DNA from 2 places in the Alishewanella sp. SMS8 genome. Region 2 is predicted to be linked to the other one. Evidence: riboswitches for the same ligand, from Rfam matches in the RefSeq annotation. Region 2 holds a riboswitch; the other holds the start of a gene.
What was found. Region 2 has a riboswitch for cobalamin ahead of ORJ01_RS02720 (TonB-dependent receptor domain-containing protein). Riboswitches for the same ligand answer to the same signal wherever they lie in the genome.
Positions count from the first base shown of each region.

Region 1: another riboswitch for cobalamin. It lies ahead of ORJ01_RS00885 (ABC transporter ATP-binding protein); the one in region 2 lies ahead of ORJ01_RS02720 (TonB-dependent receptor domain-containing protein).

Region 1 covers NZ_JAPJEA010000001.1:177,572-185,158, forward strand. The annotation lists gene cobO (cob(I)yrinic acid a,c-diamide adenosyltransferase) at 1-393, opposite strand, end outside; gene ORJ01_RS00880 (iron ABC transporter permease) at 395-1,405, opposite strand; gene ORJ01_RS00885 (ABC transporter ATP-binding protein) at 1,399-2,226, opposite strand; cobalamin riboswitch at 2,310-2,481, opposite strand; gene ORJ01_RS00890 (NADPH-dependent FMN reductase) at 2,702-3,253, shown strand; gene ORJ01_RS00895 (ABC transporter substrate-binding protein) at 3,404-4,144, shown strand; gene ORJ01_RS00900 (S9 family peptidase) at 4,345-6,363, opposite strand; gene ORJ01_RS00905 (fumarate hydratase) at 6,415-7,587, opposite strand, start outside.
Region 2 covers NZ_JAPJEA010000001.1:612,863-620,449, forward strand. The annotation lists gene ORJ01_RS02720 (TonB-dependent receptor domain-containing protein) at 1-1,350, opposite strand, end outside; cobalamin riboswitch at 1,386-1,591, opposite strand; gene ORJ01_RS02725 (YajQ family cyclic di-GMP-binding protein) at 1,663-2,145, opposite strand; gene ORJ01_RS02730 (VanZ family protein) at 2,229-2,600, shown strand; gene ORJ01_RS02735 (ketopantoate reductase family protein) at 2,576-3,466, shown strand; gene thiI (tRNA uracil 4-sulfurtransferase ThiI) at 3,463-4,920, opposite strand; gene ORJ01_RS02745 (flagellar motor protein MotB) at 5,005-5,955, opposite strand; gene pomA (flagellar motor protein PomA) at 5,952-6,722, opposite strand; gene xseB (exodeoxyribonuclease VII small subunit) at 6,934-7,176, shown strand; gene ispA ((2E,6E)-farnesyl diphosphate synthase) at 7,179-7,587, shown strand, end outside.

The DNA of each region.
Region 1 (7,587 bases), 440 kb from region 2:
TAGTAACACCAAATCGAGCGTATCGTCGGCTAAAAAGCGCTCGGCATCTTGCCACACCCGCTCGGCCGCTTCGATATCTGCCGCTTTGTCTTGCGTATCCCAGGTAAAGCCCGTTGCCATCACTGAGAACTCAACACCATGTTGTTGCAGTAAATTACGTTCACCACAAGCCCAACTGCCTTTAATAAATTGCACCACTGCCGCATTTAGGCCATGGCCGACCGCACGAGCCACGGTGCCAAAACCGGCAGTTGATTTACCTTTGCCGTTGCCGGTTATGACTAACAACAAACCTTTTTCAATATTGGCTCGTGTTACGGCGGCATCAACGTACTCTTTTAAGCGTTGTTGCCGTGCCTGATGGCGTTGTTGTTTTAATTCATCTGCACTCATGCTATCCACCTTGTTGTAACTGTCGCCGTAAAATAATCAGAAAGAATACACTGCCAAGCACCGAGGTGATCACCCCTAATGGAATTTCTTGCATCGCTAACAGGCTACGCGCGGCATTATCCACCCACATCATAAAGATGGCCCCAAATAGCGCCGAGCCCAGCAATAATGGCACTGCGGTTACCCCCATAAAATAACGCACCATATGCGGCACCATTAAGCCCACAAAGGCGATACCACCACACTGCGCCACAATACAGGCAGTGACTAACGCGGTAAGCAGTAATAACACCAGCCGCAGACGCTGTGTATTCACGCCCAAGCTGCGGGCACTGTCGTCTGATAATAACAAGGCATCCAATTGCCGCCTGACCGCCAATGCCACCACCAGTAATAGCAGCACGGCGGGCGCAATTAATGCCACACTGTGCCAATCGGTTCGACTTAAGCTTCCCATCATCCAAAAAATAACCCGATTAGCGGCAAAAGGCTCAGCAAAATACAGAATAAAGCTGCTTATCGCGCTGAGCATAAATGACACCGCCACCCCAGCGAGTAAGGTCACTTCCATTTTTTGTAGCCTATTACCCATACAGGCAATAAACACCAACAGCACCGCAAGCAAAGCCCCTAAAAAGGCCGCCAACGCCATGCTGATCAGTTGATCGGGTAGCACAATACTGACAATGGTCGCCCCTAACCCAGCCCCAGCCATTAAACCAAATAAGTAAGGATCAGCCAGTGGATTACGACTGACGTTTTGTAAAACGGTACCGGCCACAGCCAAGCCTGCCCCCACTAACATGGCGACCAATAAACGAGGTAAACGAATTTGCCAGATAATCGTCTGGGTCAGCGGCTCGCTCACTGCTTGGCCAGTTAAAGCGAGCAGCAATTCACGCCAACTGATCGCGACACTGCCAATGTGCAAACTCAATAGTAAACTCAGTACCAATAAACCGCTTAACAGCCATAGCAAGGCTCGCTGACGGGGTTTTAACTGTTTTAGCATGGGCTTGGCACTCCGACTTTCGCGTGCGCGAGCTCAGGTATAAAGGTCACTTGCAACCAGCCATAATCGGCTTGAGATGATACCACGCAAGGCAAACCAAAAACCTGCTGTAATAATGCTGGGCGCAAAACGTCGTGTGGCGTACCATAGGCCCGCACCTTACCGTTTTCCAATAACAATAGCTTGTGGCAATAACGCGCGGCTAAATTCAGATCGTGCAAACAACAAATAATGGTTTTATTCAGCCCCTGTAGCAGTTGCAATACCTGATGTTGGTATTTCACATCTAAATGATTGGTCGGCTCATCCAATAATAAAATAGTCGCTTGCTGCACCAAAGCGCGTGCAATATAAAGTCGCTGTAATTCGCCCCCCGATAAAGTATCGGCGCGTAGTTGCGCTTTATCAGCCAAACCCACTTGCTGCAATGCTAACCTTACCTGCTGCAGGTCTTGGGCACTGGTGCCCTCATACCAGCGCTTATGTGGTAACAAGCCCATCGCCGCAACTTGCTCACAAAACAACCCCTGCGGTGCACTGCTGATTTGTGCCACGGTGGCAACTTGCCGTGCTAAAGCCTGTGCACTCTGCTGCTGCAACGGCTGGCCAGAAAGTAAAATTCGGCCACTATTCGGCGCATAACGGCCATTGAGTAGTTGTAATAAACTACTTTTACCCGCGCCATTTGGGCCGATAATACCGACGACTTCATTAGGGGAAATCGTCAACGTAATCTGGTCGAGCGCCAGCACAGAGCCTGAGCTACGCGAATTGGGATACGCTAAACAAAGCTGGTCTAGAGTATAAATGGCGGCTGTCAAAACGATATCCTGTAATTGCTCGCAGGCAGCATCCTACAGCCCGTTTGACACAGGTGGCAGGCCGCTACCGTGTTTTCCCGCACGGGGGCATTTTACACCAAGGCAGGTATCCTGACTGACTACGATGACCCATGTTTCGCCTTCCCGTTAAGTGGCCTTGAAACACAGCGTAGTTTACAGTTGCGGGTACAGTTCAGGGTTCGCACCTGATTCCCTATGTTAAGCTTTAAGCTCACCTTAGCGTTTAAGCGTTGCTTGTTATAAGATAGCAACGCTGGCTATTGTAGCAGTAAAAAGTTAAAGCAGATATCGGATTACTGCTTTGCTTTATTGTGCTCTACCGGTGAAATTTATTACGCATAGGGTTAACTTTTATCCTGCAATTTTAACGATAACTGCTAGGCTTAAGCTATTTATAAAATCTGAACGCTGCAAGCCTCAGGGCTAAACACCTGACATGGAGCAACCTATCACTATGACAAAAACACTCAACGTCTTGGCCATCTGCGGCAGTTTACGCGCTAAATCGACTAATCGGGGTATGTTGCTATGGGCACAAGCACACGCACCAAAAGGTATGAAAATCCACCTGGCCGACTTATTAGATGTGCCCTTTTATAACGCCGATTTAGCAGAGAAACCTGCTGCTGTCAGCCGGTTACTTAACGATTTCGCCCAAGCAGATGCATTAATTCTGGGCTGCCCAGAGTACAATTACTCACTGGCCCCCGCTTTAAAAAACGCGCTAGATTGGGCATCGCGTGAACCTGATAATTACCTATTACGTGGCAAGGCGGTGGCTATTATGGGAGCGGCAGGGGGCATGGGTAGCTCGCGCGCGCAATATCATTTACGTCAAGTCTGTGTATATCTCGATTTACACCCGTTAAATAAACCCGAAGTTTTTGCCAATGCGTTTAGCGGCGCTTTTGACAACGAAGGACATTTAATTGATAGTAAAATCCAAGAAAATATCAAACAGCAACTGCTCGCGTTGGCGGCATGGCAACAAAAACTGCAGCCGTAAACTTATAATACTTTGCAAGTTAGGGATATTTTTAGCGCTCTTGTAACGGAACGGGTAACACTATTCGCCTGACGTTGCTTTATTTACTCATAAATAGCTGAACCGCATCTCACAAGATGTGCAAACGCTAAGACTAAACGGATTGATCTGATGAAATGGCTGCTACTTTTTAGCGTAATGATCTGGAGTGTGTCGTACGCCGAAACGGCAGAGACATTGCCGTCAAAACTTCAATTTCGCGAAGCGCTAACCTCACCTGCAGCGCAATACAGCCAAGCTTTGTTGTCTGAAGCCTATCGGCGTTTAAATATTGATGCACACTTTATTGATATTCCGTTTGGCCGAAGTTTATTAGAGTCGAATAAAGGCAGCTTAGATGGTGAGCTAGCTAGGGTGCTGGATGTCACTAAGCATTACCCTAACCTCGTCGCAGTACCCTATGTGTTGTTTGATACCAAGGTTTATTTGTATATCAATCAGCAACGCTGTGCAAAATGTAGCCTAGACGACGTGCCAAGCTTGGCTTATGTCCGTGGCTCTTTGGTGCTGGAAGAAATCTTAAAAAAGCTGCCGCCTTCGCGCCAAGTGATTAGCTCTGGCAGTATCGAAAGTACCAAAAATTTATTTTTAACCGGCAAAGTCGATGCCGTGATTTTTGCGGCTTACCAGCTTAATGCACAAAGCGAATTCCCGATTAGCGAGCAATTTATTTTTAGCTTACCTGATTACCATTTACTGCATCGCGACCACAGCGCCTTATTACAGCCCTTGGCAAATATGCTGTTTCAATTAGAGCGTGAAGGCTTCACCGAAAATTTGCGTTTACATTTTGGTATTGCCGCCCCAAGCCGACAATTACAAACGGGGCAGCAACCCTTTGCTTACTATTAACCGCTGCATGATTCCATAACAAAGCCCCACAGAGCGGTCATACCGATCAGTTTAGTGTTAAGCATAACGCGGTTTGCTTAGCCAACACGCCATAAGTCTTTCTTGAGGATTCTTTGCGGCCATCCATGGCCTGCAACAGTTGATTTAGCGAAAACAGTGTTATGCTTAACTCACGCGCATTAGCTTAACGGAGCTTATGTTTAACGTGTATATTTATCTAACCACTGAAACACTTCGTTGTACCAACGCACTCTGTTATCCGGGTTTAAAATCCAGTGATTTTCATCTGGAAAGATCACCAACCGTGAATCAATGCCTTTACGTTGTAAATTAGTAAAAGCCCCTAAGCCTTGAGCATAAGGCACACGGAAATCTTTTAAGCCGTGGATCACCAACATCGGCGTTTGCCACTTTGCGGCATGCGCCGCCGGATTAAATTTTTGATAATCTGACTCAGCCTGCCAAGCTGGCCCGCCTAAATCAAACTCAGGAAACCACAGCTCTTCCGTACTGCCATAAAAACTCGGCATATCATACAAACCGGCATGGTTCACTAAGCATTTAAAGCCCTCTGGCCAGTTACCGGCAATCCAGTTCATCATATAACCGCCGTAGGAAGCCCCCAGAGCACAAGCACGCTCGCCATCAATCCAAGGCTGAGCTTGCACAATATACTCAAAGCCTTTTTGCAAATCGATTAAGGGCTTGCCACCCCAATCACGGCTAATCGCATCAGTAAAAGCTTGGCCATAACCGGTAGAGCCATGGAAATCGACCATGACCACAGCATAGCCTTTAGCCGCATACATTTGCGCATTCCAACGCTCGTTAAACATATTACCGAAGCTACCTTGTGGCCCACCGTGCACCAAAAAGGCCATCGGGTATTTTTTGCTTGGCTCAAAATTCCACGGCTTCACTAAATAGCCGTATACGGTGGCATCGTTTGCGCCTTTAAAGCTAAATTGCTCGTACTCACCAAATTGTACCTGCTCGCGCCAAGTGGCGTTAACATCGGTTAATTGTTGTAATTGCGAACCATCTGGCCCGGTTTGAAAAATCTCTGCTGGCATATTTAAGCGATGATTGGTAAACACAATTTTATCACTGGCAACCTGTAAGTTACCGGCATAGCCATCACCATACACTTTGACGACATCACCAAAGCTGGTGTTGATGGCATAAATGCTATATTGCCCAACATCTTGGGTTGTTACATAAATAGTACGATTATCTAAGCCAAACTGATAATCAGAAATCGAGCGGTCCCAGTTTGGTGCCACTTCTTTCTGCTCACCGGTCACCAGATCCAACAACATTAAACCAAAGCGATCGGCTTCAGCGCCGGGTTTTTTCATAGCCAAATAAGCCATAAAACGGCCATCGATGGAGAATTTTGGCTTTGCATCCCAAGCGGGGTTATTGGCGGTTAAATTAACTTTTTCACCACCGCTAATCGGTACCTGAAAAATATCGTAATTGGTATGCCAGGCTTGATCGACGGCAGGGATCTTGGCACTAAACACCAGTTGCTGATTATCAGGCGTGAAAGATACTTCACTGATCCCGGCAATATCGGTGTTCCAATCGGCCATCAGATTTTTCGCATCCGTTAATACCTTGTCACCAAGGGTAGCAACATGCAAATGCTCACGATACTGATCGCGCCAGTGATCCCAATGTCTAACCATAAGCTGGTCATAAGCCAAGGCACTGTCTTTTTTCTCGGCGTCTTTGGCTTGCGCATCCAAGGTGCAATGCAACGTTTGGCAGCCCGGTTTCACGGTCAACGCTAACGCCAGGGTTTTGCCATCAGCGGCTAATTTAAATGCATTCACAGGTACCGGCAGTTGGGTGACTTGCTGTGCTTCACCACCGTCTAACGACAACCGCCAAATTTGATTACTACCACTACGATTGGCAATAAAGAAAATACTCTGGCCGTTAGGATGCCACTGCACTGCAGTTTCACGGCTACTGTGTGTAGTCAGGCGTTTCACACTGCGATTTTCACCCAGCGTCATTAAATACAAATCATGGCTGGTATCGGCGGGCGCAAAACCGCCATTGCTCTGGCTGTAAACTACCGCTTGACCATCTGGCGCTAACGCCACATTACCCACTTTATTAAATTGGTTTAGGTGCTCGACCGTCAGCGGCCCCTTTGCCATGGCCGTACTGCTTAAAACACAGGCAGCCAGTAACGTCAGTTTTTTCATCAGTTCCCTCGGTTAGCAAAAGGCCGCAGTCGTTGCTGCGGCCTGTTATTATTATTTCGAGCCTTTGCTTAACTTGGCATCTAACTCAGCGATGTTCGCTTTCCAAATCACCGGCCCTTGTTGGTGCACATTATTACCATTGCTATCAACAGCAACCGTCACCGGCATATCTTCAACATCAAACTCGTAAATCGCTTCCATACCTAAGTCTGCGAATGCCACTACGCGGGCTTTTTTAATCGCTTTTGACACTAAGTATGCCGCGCCACCTACCGCCATTAAATAGGCTGCTTTGTGTTGCTTGATACTGGCTACGGTTTTATCACCGCGCTCAGATTTACCAATCATGCCCAGTAAACCGGTTTGCGATAACATCATATCGGTAAATTTATCCATTCGTGTTGCGGTAGTTGGACCGGCAGGCCCTACTACTTCATCACCTACCGCATCAACTGGGCCAACGTAATAAATAAATTTGTTTTTAAAATCAACGCCAGCGGGTAAGCCTTCGCCTTTATTCAGCATATCAGCAATACGCTTGTGCGCCGCATCACGCCCTGTGAGCATTTTACCGCTTAGTAATACTGTTTCACCGGCTTGCCAGCTTTGTACTTCCTCGGGTGTCACGGTATCAAGGTTGACCCGTCGCACTTTATCGCCCAGCTCCCACGTCACTTGTGGCCAGTCTTCCAATTTAGGCGGCTTAATATCAGCCGGGCCGCTACCATCTAAATGAAAATGTAAATGCCGAGTAGCCGCACAGTTCGGGATCATCACTACCGGTAAAGATGCGGCGTGGGTCGGTACCGATTTGATCTTAATATCAACAACCGTGGTCAAACCGCCTAACCCTTGAGCGCCGATACCTAATTTGTTCACTTTTTCGTACAGTTCAACCCGCAGTTTCTCTTCTGCGGTCTCTGCGCCTTTATCCAGTAAATCTTGAATATCCACGGGATCCATTAATGATTCTTTGGCCAATACCGCCGCTTTTTCAGCCGTACCACCGATACCAATACCTAGCATGCCTGGTGGACACCAGCCGGCACCCATTTTGGGCAGGGTTTCAAGTACCCAATCCACAATAGAATCTGACGGATTTAACATCGCCATCTTGGTCTTATTTTCAGAGCCACCGCCTTTGGCCGCAATCATCACTTCAACGTGATGGCCTGGGACTAAATCAATGTGCACCACGGCTGGGGTATTATCTTTGGTATTTTT
Region 2 (7,587 bases):
GTAGGTCGCAAAATCAAACTGGATCAGATTATCAACATCTTGCTTAAACCAGGCTAACTGCAACGTCGCAGCGGCTAACTGATAACTCAGTGCAATTTCATTCGACAAAGTTTTTTCTGGTTGTAAATCGGGATTGGCACTACCAGGATAATACAAGTCGTTAAAGGTCGGCGCTTTAAAAGCCGAACCCCGGCTCAGTCTGAGCTGCATCGCATCACTGAGATCAACACCTGCAGCTAATTGCCAGGTCGTGTTACCACCGTATTGGTCAGTAAGGTCGCGGCGCGCTGCCCCGTCTAAACGCAAGCCTTGCGCAGCAAATTGTAAACCAGCGAAGGCGGCACGATTAAGGCGATTATCCTGCACATAGGCTACGCCTGAGCGTGCTACGCTCTCTTGATACCAGTTCACGCCCGCTAAACCCGATAGGCTATCTGTCAATGCGGTGGCTGCTTGATAGTTAAATTCATCGCGTTCAGTCACATATGGGCTTTGCGAAACAGGTCCATAAGTCGTGTCATCATCCAGCGTTCGGCTGAATTGTGCTTGATGTTGCCATGATCCTTGCTGATGTTCCCAGCCCAACAAATAACTGCGGTTTAACGTTTCAGCTTGATCTTCACTGCCCCAGGCCGTATCAAACTGATAAAAACCGGAGTTAACATCCACCTGACCACGCCAAAGACCCAATCGGGTTTGATAAGCTGCCACCAGTTTAGCAAAACGTTGTTGGTAACCATCCCGATCGTTATCTAAATCGTTACGCACATTAAAACCATCGGCCCGGCTATACCCAGCAGTAGCACTCAAAGTCAGATCACCATGATGTTGACTGGCATTAATGCTAGCACCAGCCTGCCCATAACTGCCAACATCCGCAGTTAATTCCACGCCGCTGGCTTGACGAGTGGTAATAGCAATTACTCCAGCTAAGGCGTCAGCACCATACCATGCCGCTCGAGGGCCACGGATCACTTCTATTCGTTCAATTAACGCTAAGGGCAACATCGATAAGGTTTTATAACCCAAGGTGGCGGAGCCACTGCGCACGCCGTCAATCAATACGAGCGTATGGCCATTATTCCCGCCACGCAAATACAAACCGCTATTTTGGCCACGGCCACCGTCACGAGAAATAGTAATACCGGGTAATTGCGCTAATAAAGCAGGTAAATCACTGGCTTGACGAGCCTCAATATCTGCACGATCTAGCACAGAAACACTGGCTAACACTTCGGAAGTGGCTACAGGGGTGCGATTAGCGTAAACACTGATATGTTCGACCACGTCAGTCGCGGATACAGCAGCAGGGACGGCTGACAACAGCAGCGCCCAAGAAGGTTTAAACATAGATACTCCAGCAATGTGCCCACCGCACATTTCTTTGGTTTGAAGGACTTTTAGGCCGGTCTCCGGGCTAACAACCTGCTGACGCGAGTATTTCGCCTTCCCATCTTGCGACAGTGGCGGATGAAATACTTTAAGTTGCTTACCGTTGCGGGGGCAGCTCTGGTTTTACACCAGATTCCCGTTTAACTTGGTCGATGACATTAAAAAGCAGCGACCAAGCACCTAAAAAAGCGGCGGCTCTATCAAGAGCCGCCGCAAGTTTACGCTGAATCAGCGCCAAGTCAATAGACTTCTAGAAGTCTTAACTGCAAATCAATCGCGAAAGTTGGTAAATTGAAAAGCTTGCTCTAATTCAGCTGCACGCACCGCCGCAATCGCTTCTTGTAAATCATCGCGCTTTTTACCAGTAACGCGCACTTGATCGCCTTGAATAGCGGCTTGCACTTTTAACTTATTGTCTTTAATTAATTTAACCAACTTTTTCGCCATATCCGTTTCGATACCTTGGCGCAGCGATAAGGCTAAACTGTAAGTTTTACCCGAGTGCACTACATCGCCTTCTTTAAAAGAGCGCACATCTAGATTGCGTTTCACCGCTTTGGCAAAAAAGATTTCGAGCATTTGCTGTAACTGAAACTCTGCCTCAGCCACCATGTTAATTTGTTTATCTTTGAGGGTAAATTCAGCATTTACGCCGCGAAAATCAAAACGCGTTTGTAATTCACGGTTAGCATTATCAACCGCATTTAGTACCTCTTGCTGGTCAACTTCAGAAACTATATCAAAAGCGGGCATTTTGCTCTCCTATCTCGGTCTATGCTGGTGATTATAACCAGAAAACTGCTACAATCCGAGCCCCATTTATCGGAGATAAGAACGTGCCGCAATCGTTTTATCGCTTTTTGTTTTTATTATGTCTGCTGTTAGCCACTTTTGGCTTTATGGCCGAGATTAACGGCCACAAGCTTGCTGGCGAATTGTCTTTTTTTAAAATTGAAAATCTCGATAAAGTGGCCCATTTTGGTATTTTCTTTGTACTCAGTGGCTTAATTTGGAAAGGCTTTCGCGCAGTGTTTTGGAAAATCCTACTTTTGATGGCAATCTATGGCGCCTTAATTGAAGTGATACAAGAAAACTATACGCGACGCACGGGCGATTTTTGGGATTGGGTGGCCGATATGGCTGGGGTTTTAACCTTTTTTGTTGTGCGTAAACTGTGGCATTTATGGCGACCACGCAGCAAGCGTTAAACTGGACCGTCGTTGGCCAAGGTGCTATTGGCCTGCTTGCTGCCTGCCGGTGGCAACAGGCCAATACACCCGTGCGTTTGTGGTTGCGTCAACCTAAATCGTTAAGCGTGCGCTTTTTGGCGCTAGATCACACCGAGCAACAATGCCATTTTCAAGCGGCCGTCTCCCCCATCCATGCCTTGTTTTTACCGGTAAAAGCCTATGCCGTTACCGAAGCCTTAACCCAACTACAACCGCATCTCACTGACAACGCCCAAATTGTCGTTTCGCATAATGGTATGCCAGACCTTGCGGTTTTGCGGCAATTTGCACGGGCTAAGCAAGGGATCTGGTTTTTAACGACTAGCCATGGTGCCTTACGACAAACGGAGCAGATCCGCCATACCGGCCAAGGTAAAAGTATGCTCAGCCCACTGAATGAAGCCGCGAGTGCACATCGCAAAGCCGTTTTCACGGCTTTAAATCAGGCCTTAGGCCCGTTAACCGTCACCGAGAATAGCATAGCGGCTTTATGGCAAAAGTTGGCGATTAATGCGGCTATTAACCCGCTCACTGCAGTGTTAAATTGTAAAAATGGTGCTTTAGCGGCGACAGAGCATCAACCTCAATTACAGCAAATTGTCAGTGAAGTCTGTCAGCTGGCGTCGCTTGAACAAGTTGATTTGCCGTTTACGGCAACCTTTGCGCAAGTGCAACAAGTGATCACCGCGACGGCCAATAACTATTCATCAATGCAGCAAGATTATTACCATGGCCGCCCCACCGAGCTTAGCGTGATCACCGGCTTTATTGTCGCCACGGCGGCAAAACATCAGCTAGCGGTTCCGGCCAATCAAGCACTATGGCAAGCGCTGCAAGATACTTAAGGCCGATACACTGCAACATTATTAAATCCCATCTCTTGCAGCAATAAAGCCTGTAAACGACTCATCACGCCACGTTCACAATAACAGTAATATTGCTGTTGCTGATCTAATTGTGCAAATGCCGTAGCTAAACGGTAAAACGGAATGGTCAGTACCTGATGCTGCTGTAATTGCAGTGGCCGCGCGTCGACTTCGTCGTGACTGCGAATATCTAACACGATCGCGCTAGCCGGTAATATCGCCTCGGTAGCGATAACACCCGCTTGTTGTTCTGCTTGATATTCAACGGTCCGAATATCGAGGATTTTAGCTTGCTCAATGGCTTGATTTATCCTGCGCGGATCGAGCCGTGCTTCGGCTGTGATGACTTCACTGAGGATGGCATTCACTGTCGGATTTTGTGAAATCACGCCACAATATTCCGGCATACTTCCCGCCAACTCGGCCACACCAATTTGTCTTGCTAAATCCACAATATCTTGTTTGTCATGATAAATAAGCGGCCGCAAAACTAAGCTGGGGCTCGCTTGATCGATCACGGCTAAGTTAGCCAGAGTTTGACTCGCGACCTGGCCAATACTTTCACCGGTAACCACCGCCGAGATCCCAAGCTTTTCAGCCATAGCGCTGGCCACCTGCATCATCAGGCGTTTTAAAACGACACCCATTAAACCCGTGGGCACATGCTCCAAAATATCTGCCACAACGGGGGCAAAGTCGACACTGACAAACTTCACCCGATGCGAGGCTGCATAGGTTTTCCATAGATAAAAGGCGATTTCGCGCACACCGTTCTCATGAGCTGCACCGCCTAAATTAAAGAACAGATAATGGGTACGTAAACCCTTGCGGATCATTAGATAACTCGCAACAGCCGAATCAAAACCGCCTGAGATCAACGACAAGGCATCCGATTGCGATGGGATCGGTAAGCCGCCCATGCCTGTGAAGCTTTCGGTGACCAGTAAAAATTGCTGCTGTTTAATCTCTAGTTTAATCTCTAAGTCAGGCTGCTTTAATCGCACTCGCGCGCTATTTACTAATTGGTTTAAGCCGCCACCAATATAACGCTCAGCGTCGAGTGAACTAAATGCATGTTCACCTTGGCGTCTCACCCTGACACAAAAGCTTTTATTCATAATTTGAGACTGATAAACCGCCGCAACTTGCTGAAAAAGATCGGCTAAATCAGTGAACTGGCGCGTTTGCATCTGAGCAAAGGTAACAATACCGGGGATACATTTTAAACGTGTAATTAATTCTTGGCGCCAGGCGGTTGTCTCGTATTGGCTAGTGACCGTTAGATGATCAAAATAACCGGTGACTTTCACTTTATGCGGCAGATGTTTTAGTAAGGTTCTGAGATTCTGCTCCACCAGCAACGTTTGACGCTTGCGCACCGACTTACTTTTGATGGCGATTTCAGGATGCAACTTAATAATAAATTCGAGCATGATGGGCGCATTTAGCTAACAATGTTGCGCATTATAACTAAGCGTAACAAAAACGCCTAATCAAGCGATTAGGCGTTTGCTGACTTAAGGATTCGTTGCCGGTTCAAAACTGATCGGTTCAGACACCTTAGGCTTGCCCTGCATGATCGAGATTTCGACACGCCGGTTACGCCGACGATTTAGCTCACTATTATTTGGCATCAAGGGGCGAGTATCAGCATGCCCTACCACGACAATGCGGTTTCGATCAAAGCCCGGCGCAGCAATTAAAGCGGTGGCCACTGAAACGGCTCGCTTAGCCGATAAATCCCAATTGTTGGCATGTAACTCATCACCCACCTGAAAATCATCAGTATGCCCACTGACGGTAATTTCACCGGGAATATCATTGAGCATCACCCCAATTTGCCGCACTATCGGGATAAAGCGCGGCTGTAAAAAAGAAGAGCCCGACGGGAAAGAGCCATTTTCGCGGATACGAATAATGATTTGCTGCCCCAATGATTCTAACTCGACTGCGCCGTCAACGATTTGTTGTTCCAGCTCTTCAGCTAACTTCTTCACCGTTTCATTAACTTGCTCTTGGGCGGCTTCTGCGGCAGCGGCGGCTGTAGCCTCGGCAGCTTCTTGCTCCTCAGCATTTAATGCCGATTGCCCACCGGTTTGATCATCGCGTTGGTCTTGGCGCCCGCCGGCAGAGTCTTCTTCACCCGCTTGAAATTCAATGACTTGCTGGGTCATTTCCATGGTTTGCTGCTGGATCGTTTCAATTGGCGTGGGATCAGGCCGCCCAGGGCGAAACTCCATGGCAATAACACTGGTTCCCTTGGGGATATCATCCACTTCAATTTTATTTTGCACACCAAAAGCAAACTTCATAGAGCCGGCAATTTGTTTAAACTTCAACACGTCCATTTCAGAAAATGCTAATAACAACACGAAGAAGCACATCAAAAGCGCCATTAAATCAGCAAAGGTTCCCATGTAAGCGGGTAACCCAGGCGGTGGGCATTTGCATTCTTCTTCGTCACTCATGCCGCCTCTCCTGCTACTTCGCGTTTATTTTGCGCTAAATAGTTACGTAAAATCCCTTCAATAACCTTTGGATTCTGCCCATCTTGAATGCCTAATACCGCATCTAAGATCAACATATTGTTTAGTTTTTCTTGCTGGTTGCGGATCGCTAATTTGTCGGCCAACGGAATGGCCATAACGTTGGCAACAAAGGCACCATACAACGTTGTTAACAATGCCACCGCCATCGCCGGGCCGATGGCTTTAGGATCATCCATGTTAGATAACATCGCCACCAAACCAATCAAGGTACCGATCATTCCCATAGCCGGTGCTACGTCACCCAGACTACGAAAAATAGCAATAGCCGTTTCATGGCGCTTTTCGGTTAACGAAATATCCTTCTGCATGGTAGCTCGCACAACATCAGCGTCATGGCCATCCACCAACATATTAATGCCTTTTTGCATAAAGCTATTGGGAATTTCAGCCTCTTCTAGGGCTAAAAAACCACCTTGACGTGCGGCACCACCTAATTGCACGGCCTTTTCAATTAATTCTTCTGGTGATTCAATTTTAAACATAAATGCTTTGGCAGCCGCTTTACCTGCACCTAAAAATTGAGCCAAGGTAAATTTAGCTAGTACAACAAATACCGAGCCACCAAATACAATAAGCACCGAGACCAAATCACCAAACATGCCGACGTCACCGCTACTACTGATAAACATCGCCATTACAATAAAGCCAATTGCGCCAATCAATCCGATTAGGGTCGCTAAATCCACATCCTACTCCTTCCAAAACAGTGCCGGGGCTGGCTTTTGAATCTTAATTTTAGTTATTTTATATCAGCTGCAAACTAGTTATCGACCTTAACTCTGAATCATTAAGCAATAAATAAGCAAAGAATACCAATTTAGTCGTTACTATACGCAATTTCATTGACCATAATAGCCTGCTACGATAAGGTTGCGCACAGTTTTTTTGGGGAATAATATGAGTAAAAAATCTGCAGACCCAGGTCAGTTTGAACAATCCATCCAAGAACTCGAACACATCGTCCAACAGTTGGAACAGGGTGAGCTGTCTTTAGAGCAAGCCTTAGGTCAATTTGAGCGTGGGATCAGTTTGGTCAAACACAGTCAGCAGCAACTGCACGCGGCGGAACAAAAAGTCCAGATTTTGTTACAACAACAACCTGAACCTTTGCAGCCGTTTGAGCCGCAAACAGGAGACTAACCTTGGCCCCAACCAGTCTTTCGCTATTTCAGCAGCGGGTAGAACAACAACTGCAACAGGCGCTTGCAACAACAGTTCCGACGAACTTCTTGTTGCATGATGCCATGGCTTACAGTTTGTTGCTGGGTGGCAAACGGGTTCGACCTTTTCTGGTATACAGCCTAGGTCAAATGTTAGGTGCTAAACTGTCTGATCTCGATGCCCCAGCAGTGGCAATTGAAGCGATCCACAGTTATTCATTAATTCATGACGACTTGCCGGCCATGGATAATGACGATTTACGCCGCGGCAAACCCACTTGCCATAAAGCTTATAGTGAAGCCACGGCGATTTTAGCCGGAGATGCACTGCAAGCTTTTGCTTTTGAGCTATTGAGCAGTCATGATTACCAACAGGTTTGCCCACGTCGGC